DNA from 2 places in the Shewanella sp. 10N.286.51.B2 genome. Region 2 is predicted to be linked to the other one. Evidence: predicted binding sites of a transcription regulator. Region 2 holds the regulator's gene; the other holds the start of a gene.
What was found. Region 2 encodes MetJ, which represses methionine synthesis genes. Its sites were predicted from a motif close to TAGACGTCTAGACGTCTA; they were not measured.

Region 1 (8,228 bases), on a different contig from region 2:
CTGGGTGCTTTGTATGCCATTGATCAATTTGTTGCTGCAATTGCTGCCTTTTTTCTAACAAGGCCACATTAATGGGAGCAAATTCGGTAATGATGTCCTCAAATTTTGCCCAGAAAGTTGCTGAATCAATGCCTGTACCTGGACAAATGTCACTATCGACCAGTTGCCACAATGCTTGTGCTACTTGTAATCCACCTACTTGAATACGTGCTGTCATGTTTATCCCTACCTTTAATTCCTGTGCGCTGAACTTAAAAACCACTCAAATCTATTATTAATCGTTAATTCGCAGCAAGACTTTACTCTATATCAAATTAAGCTTATTTATCCAATTTATACTTGTTATCACCAATATTCATCAAATCTATGGTAAATCACCCTTTTTTGGTTAATTTGCAACGTATCAGTAATTAAAAATCAAAATAACAACAAGATTAAACGTCGCCTCTATTTATTTCATCTGCCGTTTTAGTGATTAATTGGCGCATCCATTGATGTGCTGGATTATGTTGAAGCAAGGGGCTCCAAGCCATAGTTAATGCAATGGGTGGAATAATAAATGGCGGCGGAACAATACTCACCCGATCATTATTGTTGTGATGACGAGCCATCTTACTTGGTATGGTTGCGATCAAATCCTGTTGCTCAGCCAACAAACACGCGGCTTGGTAATGGCGAGTAAAAACCGTGATTTGCCGTTTTACGCCAATTCGAGTTAATGCTTCATCCACCCAACCTAAGCGCTGAACATCAGCAGGATCCATCCCTACACCAACGCCCATTCCGGTTTTACTCACCCACACGTGTTTGGCTTGCAAATAACTGTCTAAAGAAAACTTGTGTAAAACTGGATTCGTCTTACTAATCAAGCAGCTGAAGTCGTCATTCCACAAAACTTTCTGGTGAAATGATTGCGGAATAGTGTCGAATCGATTGATCACCATATCGACTCTTCCTTGTTCTACATCAGGGAAACTGACATCACTTGGGGTCATGATGTCTAAAATAATGTTGGGTGCTTGAGTCCGAAGTTTTGCAATTAGCGGAGGTAGTAAGGTCGCTTCAGCATAATCACTAGCCATGACTCGAAAGACTTTGTCACTTTCTTGTGGGTCAAATTTGGCGCGAGGCTGTACGGCTTTTTCTAGCCCGATAATCAAGGTACTGATTATGGGTTGCAACTCTTTAGCACGTTCTGTCGGCGTCATGCCCTGACTGGTGCGAATAAGTAAGGGATCATCAAACAAGGTTCTTAAGCGTTTTAGGCCGTTACTCATTGCAGGCTGGCTAATACCAAGTTGGTCAGCTGCTTTAGTTACATTTCTTTCACGTAGCAAAACATCTAAATAAACAAGGAGGTTCAAGTCGATACGAGATACATTCATAAGATGAATACCGAAAATAGTAAGTATAAATTAGACTTATTTAACCAAATCTAACTATTATTTTCAACGTAATCATTTGCCGCTAATCAATTTGTTAAAGGAATATACACATGACTAACTACAGAAGTAATATCGATGAAGCTGCTACCTTGATTAATTCAGAAGGTAGTGCATGGAATGCCATCAACCCAGAATCAGTCGCTCGTATGCGTCTACAGAACCGTTTCCAAACTGGGTTAGACATCGCAAAGTACACTGCTAAGATTATGCGTGAAGACATGGATAACTACGATAAAGATTCATCGCAGTACACTCAGTCTCTAGGTTGCTGGCATGGTTTTATTGGCCAACAAAAAATGATCTCTATTAAAAAGCATCTTTTAACCACCAAACGTCGTTACTTATACCTTTCAGGTTGGATGGTTGCAGCACTGCGCAGTGAGTTTGGCCCATTACCTGACCAATCTATGCATGAAAAGACCTCTGTCGCTGCGTTAATTAAAGAGCTGTACACTTTTCTGCGTCAAGCTGACGCACGTGAATTGGGTGGCCTGTTCAGCCAATTAGATAATGCCAGCGAGTCAGAAAAAGCGGCGATTCAAGACAAAATTAATAACTTCGAAACCCATGTTGTACCGATTATTGCTGATATTGACGCAGGTTTTGGTAACGAAGAAGCCACTTACTTGATGGCAAAGCAGATGATTGAAGCCGGTGCTTGTTGTATTCAATTAGAAAACCAAGTGTCTGATGTAAAACAGTGTGGCCACCAAGACGGTAAAGTGACCGTGCCCCATGTTGAATTTCTAGCGAAAATTAATGCGGTTCGTTATGCCTTTTTAGAATTGGGTATTGATGACGGTGTGATTGTTGCCCGTACCGATTCACTAGGTGCTGGTCTAACACAAAAAATTGCTGTAACCAATGAAGCTGGTGACTTAGGTGATAAATACAATAGTTTCCTTGAAGTGGAAGCGGTTGATGCAGCAACACTTAAAAATGGCGATGTGGTATTCCAACAAGGTGGAAAGTTGGTAAAACCTGCTCGTCTACCCAATGGCTTATTTAAGTTCCGTGCGGGTACGGGTGAAGAGCGTTGTGTACTTGATTGTATTACTTCACTGCAAAATGGTGCAGACTTACTGTGGATTGAAACTGAAAAGCCTCATGTATCTCAAATCGGCGGCATGGTTAACGAAATCCGTAAAGTAATACCAAACGCAAAGCTTGTGTATAACAACTCACCATCGTTTAACTGGACACTTAACTTCCGTCAGCAAGTATTTGATTCAATGCAAGCAGCAGGACAAGACGTTTCAGCTTACAACCGCGATCAATTAATGAGTGTTGATTACGATACAACTGAGCTTGCTATTCAAGCTGATGAAAAAATTCGTACTTTCCAAGCTGATGCTGCACGTGAAGCGGGTATTTTCCATCACCTTATCACGCTACCAACTTATCATACCGCAGCACTATCAACTGATAACTTGGCTAAAGAGTACTTCGGTGACCAAGGCATGTTGGGTTATGTTGCTAATGTTCAACGTAAGGAAATCCGTCAAGGTATTGCCTGTGTTAAACACCAAAACATGGCAGGTTCTGATATGGGTGATGCACATAAAGAGTACTTCTCTGGTGACCAAGCGCTTAAAGCGTCAGGTAAAGACAACACAATGAACCAGTTTTAACGACTCGTTTTACAAACGATAGCAAGTGTTAAACTCGCTATCGTTTACACCAAAAAGCCTGAAGTATCGCTTCAGGCTTTTTTTATATTTTAATTTCCCGAACTAAATCACTTGGGTCAGTCTCTGAAAATAACATGGGCAGCCATGATTAATGGCTTGTTGCCGTTTCAGGGCTTAAGGCAATGTATTTATTTCTGCCACTGTTTTTCGCCATGTAACATGCATCATCTGCTCGTTTAATAAGTTTGTTAATATCTTCGTTTTTATCCCACTGGGCAATGCCGATTGAAAGGGTATTTACTCTGTCCAGTGATGCAATTTTGAGCGCTCTGCAATTTTCTAGGATACGGTTAGCCAATATGAACGAATCGGTTAACGATTGCCCTGTAAGGACAACGACAAACTCTTCTCCTCCAAAGCGAGAAATAATATCTTCAAGTCTAAGGGTCTTTTTAAGCATATTTGCTATCGCCACAAGTAGTATATCTCCGATATTATGCCCCCAATTATCATTAACCGATTTGAAAAAATCTAAATCAATAAAGAACAGGGTTACCTCCATGTTTTGTCGTTTGGCTAACGACAACTTGGGATTAATGATGTCAAAAAATGCTCGTCGGTTTAGCAAGGATGTCAGTGGGTCTTCACGTGCAATTCTTTCTATGTCTTTTTGGGCTTTAATAAGTTGCCGTTTTTCGCGACGAAGCTGAAAATTGAGTTGCGCCATTAGATTACTAAGACTGCTTATTTCTTCAATTAGCTTTTCATCTTTTAGCTCCAACATTTCAGCAATACAATAGAACGAGGACTCCATTTTACGAAACGAACATAAAAGCCCTTCACCTTTTGTGGTTTTAAGTAGTTGCGGATCTGAGTCAAGGTCTTTTATTTGTGTCACTCGAGGGGCACCGGCAAAAAAGTCATGCCAATTGTTTGTTTCAGATAGAAAAATAGCAAACAGTAAGTGAAAGCCCCGGTTGTGACTGATTAATGTGCCATCGTAAGCAAACTCAGCGATAGCCAATACGTGCGAATTTTCTGCGATATCTATTGCAAGTTCACTGGGGATATTCATTAAGCTAACCAGGTGTTGAGCTTTTGAATCGCTTCTTTGTAATCGCTGGTGATGAAATCGGCTTTAAGCACTTCTTGCGGTTCATGGAAAAAAGACAGCGCCTGACCGCCTACAATGGTTTTAATATGTGGGTATAAGGCGTCGATTTCTTGGAGGATCTCTCGAGCCTTTTTGATATTGTAAGGCATGGTAACGCTGATGATTACGGCTTTAGGTGACTCATTTGTAATATAATCAAGAATGGCATCTTTAGGTGCGTCGGCACCAAGATAGGTTGTATCCCATTCATTTGCTTCTAACGCTGTGGCAACCATCCATGAGCCAATTTGGTGTTGTTCAGATGCCGCGCAAGTTACCAATATCTTTGGTTTAGTTATTTCTGGAAGGTCTAGGTGCATTAGCAGCCCAGTGAGCACACGATTGGTAATGGCTGTGGCTAAATGTTCGGTGGATACTGATACGTCACCATTTTGCCAAAGCAAACCTATTTGATAGAGAGCGGGCTGAGCCTCATTATTAAAAAAACGCTCAAAGTCTTCCCATGTAGTGACTTTATTGAATGCATAGCTGTAGGCGTTACGGTGATCACCTGTAATAATATAGTGGAGAAAGGGGTTATCCATTGCAATAAACTCTTCTTCTCGGTTGCCTTTTATTAGGCTACAGCACTCATCATGGGCCCTAAGCATCCAATCGTATATTTGCACTAATTGTGCAGCCTCAATTGGTGGAATTGTCTTTAAAATCAATTGCTGCCATTTTTCTAGTTCTTCTTTAAAGTAGAGAAATGGCACCCCTTGAGAATGATAAGCCTGATAGACCCAGGGAAGTGCTTTCACTAAAGCGGTTCCATCACGGGATTCAATAACCTGGGAGATAAACCCAAGGTGGTTGCGGTGATTATTGATTAATAAGTCCAGCGAATTGCCATTTAAAAAACGACTTTGCTCGGGCTTTGAAATCCAGCGATTAATTTCTACCAGCATTTCTTCACCGAATTGACAATATGCATTAATGGCATTGTCAGTCACTGTGGCAAGTAGTGTATTGAGTTTTTGGCTATCCATAGTTACTCCTCAATTGAACAGATACAAATTGAACTTATGCGCGAGGTTAAAAGTCGACAAAACCTAATGCTATTATAGTCATAATAAAGCTCATTGCTGGTTATCATTGAAGCAAAAGTAGTAAAAAATTAGGCAAGTTTAAGTGATGACTGTGCCTTTGTTTGAAATGCGTTGATGAGATAACTGAGGGCCTTTAGCGCTGTTGGTTAATGCTTCGACTTAGCAAGCACCTTGCTGACTTATAGGCTAACACTTGACCTTTAACCATTACTGCTAATTTACAGTTACCCCCCCATATTTAATTCAACAATAACTGATATTATTGGTTTTTTTCAATATTTAATTGTGGTTTATGTGATTTTTTAGAGTCAATATAAGCGCTTATGGCTAAGCCATTTGTTACTGGCGCTTGACGCTGAAAGCTTGCCTTATGGCGGCTATTAACACCATAGGGCAAGATTTTATCGCTGAGGACTATTTATTTAGCACAAATTGATCAATTTGATTTTGGGCTAAGGCTTGATCCATGGTGCCCTTTAGCAGTTTGTACATCAAAATCGAGGCATCAATCTCAGTTTTACGGTTAGTTAAACTTTCAATATTGAGCCCTAATGGGATATTAAGCGGAATAACAGCAGCCAAAATTTGCAGCAGGTTACTGTGGTTAATCTTAATTGACTCATACAGAGGATCTTCTGCCGACAAAATACGCTGGCTGGTAGCTTCGGGTACCGACACACCTAACCAGTTGATAAATTCTAAGGTTTTAGCACTGCCGCAAGGTGAAAATGTCAGGATGATGCGATTAGGCTTGATATTGTTTAACGCACATTCTTTGGCGTAGCTGGTTAACATATCAATGGTTGCTTGGGCGTTATACACCGCCTGAGTGATGTAGTATTCACAGCCTTGGTTTGATTTACCTAACAGGCGAATATGTTCATTTTTTTTACTTAAATGGCGCTCTGCAATGGCCACGCCACCAAGGTAGAATGCTTGAGAGTGCGCCGCTAATACGCGGTAAGCGTCATTTAATGGTAATGAACTTGCAACCTGAGTCGATGGGGATCCCACTAATACCAAGTCTCTGACATTATTTTGATACCAAGCGCGGGACAACCACTCACTAAAGCCCTGTTCATCAAGACCGGCAACGCTCTTATAAGCAATAACTGGCTTGCCTGACTTTTGATTGATTAGCTGAGCGTAAGTACCAGAATCATGAGTGGCTTTAAAGGGAAAAGGCCTTGGGGTATCAATGCGGCTGGTTTCATCCTGAATATCGTAGATGATCAAACCATCAAAGTTTATCTCATCAAGGCGAGCTAACAATTTATCAGCGATAATACTGACCGATTCAAAATCAGTATCGATTTTTGGTGGGGTTGTACCAATAAAATAGATCCCACGGTGATGATCGGATGAACGCTGTTTTAATGATTTTTTCATGTTTAGCCGTCTAGATGGATGTTATCTCCATTGTGTCTTAAATTTTGACCCTTGTTAAGGCCGAAAAAGGGTATTTTTTGAAATAATTAATAACCACTTAAATTAGTCGGCGATAAGTTTTAACTCAGATGATTTTATCTGTCTGTGGGTTTGAATATAGAGCAAGCAGAGTCACATTTTCCCTATTAGTTGTGGTTAATGTACTTGGCTGAGGAGGTGACTTTATTGAGTTATCGCTGCGCCGTTTAATGCCGCAATTCTGGCATCGGTTGATAAATTGATGAATTTAGGTGCGGCAGTAACCGCTAGAATGGCAAGAATAATGATAACGACTACGAGCTCAATTAAGGTAAAACCCTTATTATGGTTAAGCGCCATGGCTCAAAAATCCATTTATTCAGTTTATTATTTGGCAGCGATGTTATTTCAAATGGGCTGCTACCCCTACTTATCTACTTGAATAAAAGGTTTTTTATTTATAAGAGTTTAGTATTTTTGACCTCCCTTTAATTAGCCTGTGACATAGTGTCGCAGTTTGTTGGTTTTAAGTTGAAACCTGTTCTGGTTAATTTATAAATGTCCGCACAAATATTATAGGTTTGTCATAGGACTGTTTATGTACCGCTCTAAATTGATGATTTCTATCGCTGTCGCTTTAGGTTTTTTACCCACTTCCTTCGTTCAAGCCACTGAGGCTAATCCCACAGACACTCAGGCTGTTGAAACCACCCAAGAAAAAAAACACAAGCAGCACTGCGATAATAAAAGCTGTGATGACTACCTTGTGGTGACTGGGGAGTTAATGCGCGATCCTGCCAAAGTTGTCACCGATCCCAAAAAGCCCAGATTACCGCTGCCCGCTTATGACGGTGCAGGTTACTTAAAAACCATCCCCGGTTTTAGTATCGCCAGAAAAGGCGGCGCAGGTGGCGACCCTTCTTTAAGAGGCATGGGCGGTTCACGCATCAGTATTGTTGATGATGGCCAGCATGTTTATGGCACCTGTGGCGGACGTATGGATCCGCCAACAGCTTATATTTATCCAGAAGCCTATGATGCCATTACAGTGATTAAAGGCCCACAAACAGTAAAATATGGCCCAGTAGGTTCCGCAGGGACGGTATTATTTGAAAAAGATCGCCATAGCTTTAGTGAGAAAAGCCTTGAAGGTCGCGCCAGCGTAACCGGTGGCAGTTTTGGCCGTGAAGATTACTTAGTCGAAATAAAAGCAGGTACTGAAACCCATTACATTGATTTTGATGCTAATAAGTCTAAAAGCGATCATTATCAAGACGGTGATGGTACCACCATTCAATCCCTTTATGACCGTAATAATTACAATTTTGCTTTAGGTTGGACCCCCGACGAGTCAACCGTGGTTGAGCTTGCTTATGGCAGCTCAAGCGGTGAGGCTGAGTACGCTGACAGAACCAATAAAGCTCGTGTGATCGATAATGAAAATGTCACCTTTCTGCTGCAAAAGGATGTTGATTTTTACTGGCTGAATAATATTGATTTTCAGTTATATAGTAATGAAAACGATCACGTTATGGATCAGTTT
Region 2 (8,228 bases):
TTTAAAAAGGCGACCACTTCTGCTTCACCACCTTTAAGTTCGAAACTTAACATAGCGCCGAAGCCTTGTTGTTGCTTAGCTGCAATATCGTGACCTGGGTGGTCTTTTAAGCCTGGATAATACACTTTTTCGACAAGATTGCTGGCCTGAAGTACGTCAATAACTTGCTCAGCATTTTTTTGATGCTCGCGAATACGTACAGCTAAAGTACGAATGCCACGTAAGGTTAGGTAACTATCAAAAGCCGAGCCTGTTAGCCCTAAGGTGTTTGACCACCAGTGTAGTAACTCACCCAGTTCAGGGTCTTTTGCCACCACAGCGCCACCTACAACGTCACTATGACCATTGATGTATTTGGTGGTGGAATGCATGACGATATCAGCGCCTAGCTCTAATGGCTGTTGCAAAATTGGCGATAAAAAGGTGTTATCAACCACAACTAAGGCATCGACTTTATGGCTTTGCTCAGCAATAGCTTTGATATCAACAACACGTAATAATGGGTTTGACGGCGTTTCTAACCACACCATTTTAGGTTTCTGAGCAATCGCATCACTGAGTGCTTGCTCATCTGTTTGATCAATCACCAGTAATTTAAATTGGCCTTTGTTGGCAAGATTTGTGAACAAACGGTAACTACCGCCATAACAATCGTGAGGCACAATCAGTAAATCATCGGGGCCTAATAAACTAGTGACCAAGGTAATCGCAGCCATACCGGTACAAGTAACCACCCCAGTAGCGCCATGTTCAAGTTTGGCAATGGCTTCACCTAACACGCAGCGCGTCGGGTTTCCTGAACGACTATAATCAAACTCTCTAGGGTTTTTATGCCCATCAAAAGAATAGTTTGTTGATAGATAAATCGGCGGGACTACAGCGCCGTATTGGGTATCTGACTCGATACCTTGGCGTACTGCTAGCGTAGCTGCGCGATGTTTGCTCATTGTAAACTCCTAAAGAATACACACTAAAGAGATGTCTAGATGGCTAAATGTACCTAAGCTAAGTCACATCGTCAATACAAATCAGCCGTTTAGACGTCTAAACATAAAGAAATCTATTTCCATTCGTTATAGAATAACCGCAATAATTTGACTGTTATTATTTAGCGGTTAAAATCTGCCACGAATCTATCGTATAAAGGTGAGTTAATGACTGAATGGAATGGCGACTATATCAGCCCATATGCCGAACATGGCAAAAAAAATGAACAAGTTAAAAAAATCACGGTATCCATACCTTTAAAAGTTTTAAAAGTATTGACTGATGAACGTACCCGCCGCCAGGTTAATAACTTACGTCATGCAACCAATAGTGAACTACTGTGTGAAGCATTTTTGCATGCCTACACTGGACAACCACTGCCAAATGACGGTGACTTATCAAAAGAAGGGCCTGATAGCATCCCATCTGAAGCAAAAGCTTTGATGGATGCCATGGGAATTGAGTGGGAAGATCTTGATTAAGTCAAGCTAGCGACTAGCGCTGAAGTACTTGCGCTAAAGTACTTGCGCTAAAGCATAAGCCTGCTCAATTAATCAAACACTGCTCGTCATTTAACGCATCGAGCTCTCAAGCTGAGAGTGAGTTGCAGTATTGCGCCTAAAGAGTCGACAATGGAATTTATCGATCCGCAGACCTTGATGCTTGCATCGGTTATCATTTTTCTAGGCGCATTAACCCAAGGCCTTATCGGTTTTGGGCTTGCGGTTGTTGCCAGTCCACTTCTCTATATCATCGACCCACAATTAGTCCCAGCCCCTGTGATTATGATGGGTTTTTCCATCGCCTTATTGACCTTATTGCGTGAACGTACTCAACTGGAGTTTAATGGGCTGCAATATGCGCTGCTGGGGCGAATACCTGGTGGCTTTATGGGCGCAGGTTTATTACTGTTTGCCCCCCAAGCAGTACTGGGGTTAGCCATTGCCTTTATTGTCGGCGCAGCGGTGTTGCTGAGTATTTTTAAGATCACAGCGCCAGTAAATCGGCTTTCGCTATTTATTGCAGGTGTCTTGTCGGGGGTATTTGGAAATATTGCCGCCATTGGTGGGCCACCATTAGCGATTTTATTAGCCGGTAAAGATGCGCCGCAGTTTAGAGCCGCGCTATCGATCTTTTTTGTTTTCAGCTCAATGATCGCACTGATTATTTTAATGCTTGCAGGCTTAGTGGAAGAAAAGCATCTGTGGTTGTCATTGATGCTATTGCCATCTGTCATACTCGGAAATATTGCCGCAGGAAAGCTAACCAATAAGGTTGATAAAAATAAGACTCGCATCGCCACTATGGTGTTATGTAGCTTAAGTGCATTATTGCTAACCCTTAAGTCGTTAATTGAATTATCAGCAGGCTAGTCGATCATCTTTTTGTGGCAGATATAAATGCAACAATGATGACAGCTAAAAATGATAACGCTTAAAAGTGATAAGAAGTTTGCAGCACAGCGCCAATGGCATCATCACCATAGCTGCCGCTCATATCCAGCTTAAAGGCTTGGCCGATGGCAAAGCCGGTGCCGAAAGAGTAAATATCTACGCTATTATCTTTTAAGTCATGGCGGTAGCCCATGCGTAAAAACAGCCAGTCAGTGGCTTTAACTTCACCGCCCACTCGCCAATACTGCACCGCATCAAACTCGCTAAAACGGCTTTGCTCCACCAGATCAATATCCGTGGTTAAGGTGACTCTGGACCAATCATAAGCAGCTCCCACTGTGACTAACGGCTCAATTTGGTATTCAAATGTCCGTCCTTGAGCTTCAACTGTGGTTATTTTTTTACTGAATAAATTACGAGCAGACAGCCCTAAGGTTAAGCTTTCTGTTGGCTCAATAGCCACCCCAAGATCAAGGTTAAATAAGCTGTCATCATTTCGATATTTATCATCATCAAAATCATCGACATCAAAGTTATTGGCACTGGCACTGTAATGATAGGTATCAATGCGTTGAAACTTAGGTGAAATCCCAACTTTTACAGGCATGTTAACTATAGATAGTGGAAAGCTTAACGCCACCCCAAAATCTGTGACTCCGGCGGCTAATACAATGCCTTGAGAGTCTAAGTCAGTGAGATCTGCAGGAGGGTTGGCGGGATCGAGATTAGTCAGCATATCAATATCACCTTGAGCAATATCAGCAACGCCCATAGCGTCAAGGTGACTTTTGGAAAATAGCGCCATTGGCACGGTTTGAGTTGGCAATACTAATGCTGCGCCAATTGCGGCTGATACCGAGGCGTTAGTGCCGTTGAGGGCATTTAAATTAATAACTAAATCATCACGAAAACCAGCAATATCATCAGTATCATTGCCGTTTATGGCCGTTTCTAAGTCATCAAAACTGTCTTGTAGTGAGTCAAACTTATCAAGCATATTGTCGCTATCATCCACTTCAGCAGCCACAACCGGTAACAGTAAGGAGAACTCATTGGTTTTTGGGGCGTAAATAGCCAGTAAAGCGGGATTAATAAAACTTGCGCCGATACGGCTTGATGAGGCTACACCTGTACCGCCCATGCTATCACTGCGAGCTTCAAAATAAAGCTGACCCGCTTGCGTATTTATCGCAAACAGCAGTAAAAACAATAGCAGCGCTAAGGATCTCATCATTCACCATTTTCATTTTTAATTATCTAATAAAGATAGTCGAAAAAATTAAAAATAGGCTTCAATCCCGTTAGACTTTTACGGCATAGATGAATTTAATCAGCCGTTTTTTAAATGTTATTTTATGAATCAGGTAGATAGCGCTTAAAATTTTCCATGGTGAATTGAATAAATTTTTTCAGCCTTTCTGGTTGGAATTTATCTTTATGGTAAAGCATATAAAAAGGCGTGTCGGGAATATGCCAATCATTAAACACATTCACTAATTGACCCGCTGCAATTTCATTAGCGCAATATAAATAAGGTAATCGCACAATGCCATTTCCTGCTAAGGCGCTGGCTTTCATAGCGCGGCCATTTTTACACTTAAAACCGCCCTTAATGGCAACGTCTACAGCTTGAGCATCTTGCCTATGGCCAAAGCGCCAATGGCTGATCGAGCCAGTAATACACAGGTGATTATTAAGCTCGCTTGGATGCTGCGGTTGACCATATTTCGCTAAGTATTCAGGGGCGACTAAAGTGCGGTTTTCGATATCCATCAGCTTTCTGGCCACCAAGCTTGAATCTGCCAGTTCGCCCATGCGAAATACAATATCAAAATGGCCCTCGATTAAATCAACCCGCTGGCTACTAAAATCAAGATCGATGGTAATTTCAGGATACTGTTTAATAAAATCATTCACCAAGGCCACTAAAATATCTTCACCAATCACCCCGCCAACGCAATTAATGTGAATATTGCCCTGTAATGTTTCAGCGCTGTCTAATGTCATTGCCACCACCTGATCGATTTGCGCTAACGCTTGCTGGCATTGCAACAGCAATTGCTGACCTTGCTCTGTCAGTCTTTGGGTTCTGGTGGTTCTAATAATTAGGCTAACACCAAGAAATTTTTCTAAACTTAATAATTGCTTTGATAAATGCGAACGTGAGCAGCCTAAGACCTGTGCAGCTTGAGTAAAGTTACCTTGCTCAGCAATCACCACAAAGGCTCTGATATCAATCAAATTTATGTCTAAGTTCATAATAATGTCTATTTTAGTTTGTGGTCATCAACAAGTTATTAGGAGCCACAGGTAAACAATGATGTTCTTTGTGGATTATATATCAACAATGAGCCATTACCTATAATGGACACAACTTAACGAACGAGGTAAAAATCATGAAATCACTTGTTGTCATTACTGGCGCATCATCAGGTATTGGCGCCGCTATGGCGAATGCATTTAGCGCTAAAGGTCACCCACTACTTTTACTTGCTCGTCGCGTTGAACCAATGCAAGCACTTAACCTGCCCAACAGCTTATCTGTTAGCGTTGATGTTACTGATGCTGCAGCGATGAAAACAGCGATTGCGACTGCTGAAGCAAAGTTTGGCCCTGTTGGCTGTTTAGTCAATAACGCTGGCGTAATGCTACTTGGTCAAGCAGATGTACAAGATCCTGCCCAGTGGAGCCAAATGCTCAACATCAATGTGATGGGCGTGCTTAATGGTATTCACGCTGTGCTTGCTGATATGAAAGCCCGTAAAACAGGCACTATTATCAACGTAAGCTCTATAGCGGGTCGTAAAACATTCCCTAACCATGCAGCATATTGTGCCAGTAAGTTTGCTGTGCATGCGCTAACTGAAAATATCCGCGAAGAAGTGGCGATGGATGATGTGCGAATGGTGACTATCGCTCCAGGCGCTGTTGAAACGGCCCTGCTTAGCCACACAACCGATGAAGATATTAAAGCCGGCTACCAAGAATGGAAAGAGTTCATGGGCGGCGTTATCGAGCCTACAGCAGTTGCTGATGCGGCTGTATTTGCCTTTGAAATGCCGCAAAATGTTTGTGTACGAGAAATTGTCTTAGCGCCAACTCGCCAACAACCTTAAGAATATATCAAGTCTAGATAGGTCTACATTTCAGCTAAAAACCATGAGTTATTACTCATGGTTTTTTATTATCTTTGCATTAATTTTAATAAGCGGCCTCCCTTTACATACTCCACGCGTACCTCATGCAAACTCATTCTCTTATCCCTCGTAATAATGCCGCCATTTCGAGCAAACTCGCTGCATCTGATTAAAAATCAGTTTAACCCCAAGATGTTATATTGATTGCTTAATATTTAAACTAAGTTAGATTAAGGTAAGGAAAACTGACTAAAACAAGCTACGCTTAAATCATTGGTTTATTGATTGCTTAGTCGTTACGCATTGCGATAAAAAGGACATTTTTTGTATGCAGGAAAACTTCAGTTTATTTTCCAGGAATAAAGCCTTTCCCGAGCTATTATTGTCATCGACATTTATCAATTTATTGTCGCTTGCACTGCCATTCACCATGCTACAAATCTACGATCGTATTCTGCCAAATCAAGGTTATGGTACTGCCACTATTCTTGTTTCTGGTGTGGCGATTGCGATTTTGCTGGAATTATTACTCAGATATGGCCGCAGTTGGCTACTTGCGGCATCAGCAGCCAATTTTGAATTAGAAACCACAACCAAGGTGGTTAATAAGCTCATGCAAGCGGACTATCACCATGTTGAATCCATGGGAACAGGTAAAGTCACTAATGGTTTAGTCAGTATTGCGAGTATGCGAGAGCTCTATTCAGGGCAAGCAATTGTGGCACTCATGGATTTTCCATTTGTGCTCATTTTTCTTGCATTGGTTGCCTATATTGGTGGCCCGCTGGTATTCATTCCGATAGTCGTCTGGGTACTTGTTGGCGCTCTGGTTTATGTCATTGGCAAAAAACTCGCCATCGCCACTGAGGATCTCGCTCTTTCAGATGCTGAACGAACCCGAATGTTGATACTGGTGTTATCAGGGCTAACCACAGCCAAGGCCCTATCTTTAGAAGACCGATTAGCCAGTATTTATAATAAAATAAACCACCAGCGACTAGCACAACAGCAACAAGTCGATTGGTTATCAGCTAAGTTACAAGAAGTCATCCAAGCAGCATCGCAAGGAACAACACTAATATTAGTGATGCTAGGTTGCTTAGAAGTCCTTAACGGTTCGCTTACAACGGGTGGACTGGCTGCATGTTCAATATTAGCGGGTCGCGCCATCTCACCATTAAGTGCAATTATTAGCCTTCGTTCTCGACTTGTGAGTGCCAAAACGTCGATGTCACACGTAGATGATTTGACCGCCATTCCAGCCGAAGCGTTTAGTGCTGAAAAAATCTATCAACAAAAAATCCCTAACGGCCCTATTAGGTTTCAAAAAGTCGATAGCAGTAATTTAGGCACTGTCATTCAACAGTTGAATTTAGAGATCCTCCCTAAAACCTTAGTTACCCTGCAATCAAATCCCCTGAGTCATGCTAGCCACTTACTCAGTATCATTGCTGGATTTCAAAAGATAAATACAGGAGAAGTCACCATTGATGGGGTTTTACTTCATGCACACGACAGTAAAGAATTTCGACAATCCGTTAATTATGTCGCCCCTTGGCCAACCTTATTTGCTGGTAGCTTGCTAGAGAATATGACCATGTTCAGAGCGGAGTATGAACCTCAGGCGATGGCAATTGCTGACAGTTTAGGCTTAACGGCTAAAATTGCCGAATTGCCCAATGGTTATCAAACTTCAGTCGGTGAAAATGACAACCAAATGCTAAATAAAGGGGCAATTAAACTCATTGCAATAGTCAGAGCGATAGTCCAAAAACCGTCGATATTGCTATTGGATGAGCCGATGATTTCACTTGATGCCGATGCCCAAAATAAACTACTCACTTTATTGGCCCAACTGAAACAACAAATGACCATTGTAGCGGCATCCCACTACCCTGAAATCGGTAAAATTAGTGATGAAGTTGTCACAATTGAGGGACATGCTCAGCCTAAAGAAACTAATAAATCGCCGCACGTGGATAATAGTGATTCACAGGAGGTGATCCTATGAAGACTTTAGAACTAAAACCATTACTAGTTGAGCTGTTACAACAATTAGGTCTTTACACTCAAGCCAGTAACGTGGCTAGTGACACTGAAAACGATCTCAATACTCTCGCTGTTTCCCGCTTATTAAAAAAACATCAAATTGGTTTCTCTGTTATTAAACCGTCAGATAGTACCCTGCATTTAACCATCTACCCTTTCTTAGTTGTCCCAGCGAAAGACAATGCCTTTATAGCAAGAAGACAGGGACATCAGTTCGAAAAACTAGAGAATAATCATTGGCAAACGGTCGATATGACTCAGCTAACAGATGATGCATACTTATTTGTTATTGATGCCTTACCTCGTAGTAAAAAGAGTGTTCAAGCATTCGCCGCTCACATGAGTAAGAGAACTAAATGGTATCGTCCCGTTTTCTGGCTGAGTTTACTGTCCAGTATTACAGGGTTAGCAGTACCTCTGTTTACCATGGCTGTATATGACCGAGTCATTGGTGGTCAAACACCCTCCATACTCCCCAGCATAGCCTTAGGTGGAGCGCTTGCTGTTGGCGTATTAGTATCAACCCGCTTAGCGCGGGCGCAAATTCTTGCCACCACCAGTAATCGATTTGCTAGAGACCTTTCCCAGATAACCTTTTATCGACTATTACACATGCCGTTAATGGTACTGTCACGCGTCGGCATTTCAAATCATATCGCTA

Region 1: a site for MetJ is predicted at 6,671-6,688, ahead of AB4140_RS16345 (methylenetetrahydrofolate reductase). Genes of this name have one in related genera too.

What each region holds. Positions count from the first base shown of each region.
Region 1 is NZ_JBFRKH010000063.1:18,058-26,285, reverse strand. It holds gene AB4140_RS16370 (malate synthase G) at 1-217, opposite strand, end outside; gene AB4140_RS16365 (LysR family transcriptional regulator) at 435-1,385, opposite strand; gene AB4140_RS16360 (isocitrate lyase) at 1,496-3,076, shown strand; gene AB4140_RS16355 (GGDEF domain-containing protein) at 3,225-4,151, opposite strand; gene AB4140_RS16350 (B12-binding domain-containing protein) at 4,151-5,218, opposite strand; gene AB4140_RS16345 (methylenetetrahydrofolate reductase) at 5,693-6,667, opposite strand; partial or broken gene AB4140_RS16340 (type IV pilin protein) at 6,908-7,045, opposite strand; gene AB4140_RS16335 (TonB-dependent copper receptor) at 7,284-8,228, shown strand, end outside.
Region 2 is NZ_JBFRKH010000054.1:118,328-126,555, forward strand. It holds gene metB (cystathionine gamma-synthase) at 1-947, opposite strand, end outside; gene metJ (met regulon transcriptional regulator MetJ) at 1,155-1,469, shown strand; gene AB4140_RS14915 (sulfite exporter TauE/SafE family protein) at 1,620-2,360, shown strand; gene AB4140_RS14920 (conjugal transfer protein TraF) at 2,422-3,615, opposite strand; gene AB4140_RS14925 (LysR family transcriptional regulator) at 3,735-4,640, opposite strand; gene AB4140_RS14930 (SDR family oxidoreductase) at 4,778-5,497, shown strand; gene AB4140_RS14935 (ABC transporter transmembrane domain-containing protein) at 5,847-7,529, shown strand; gene AB4140_RS14940 (peptidase domain-containing ABC transporter) at 7,526-8,228, shown strand, end outside.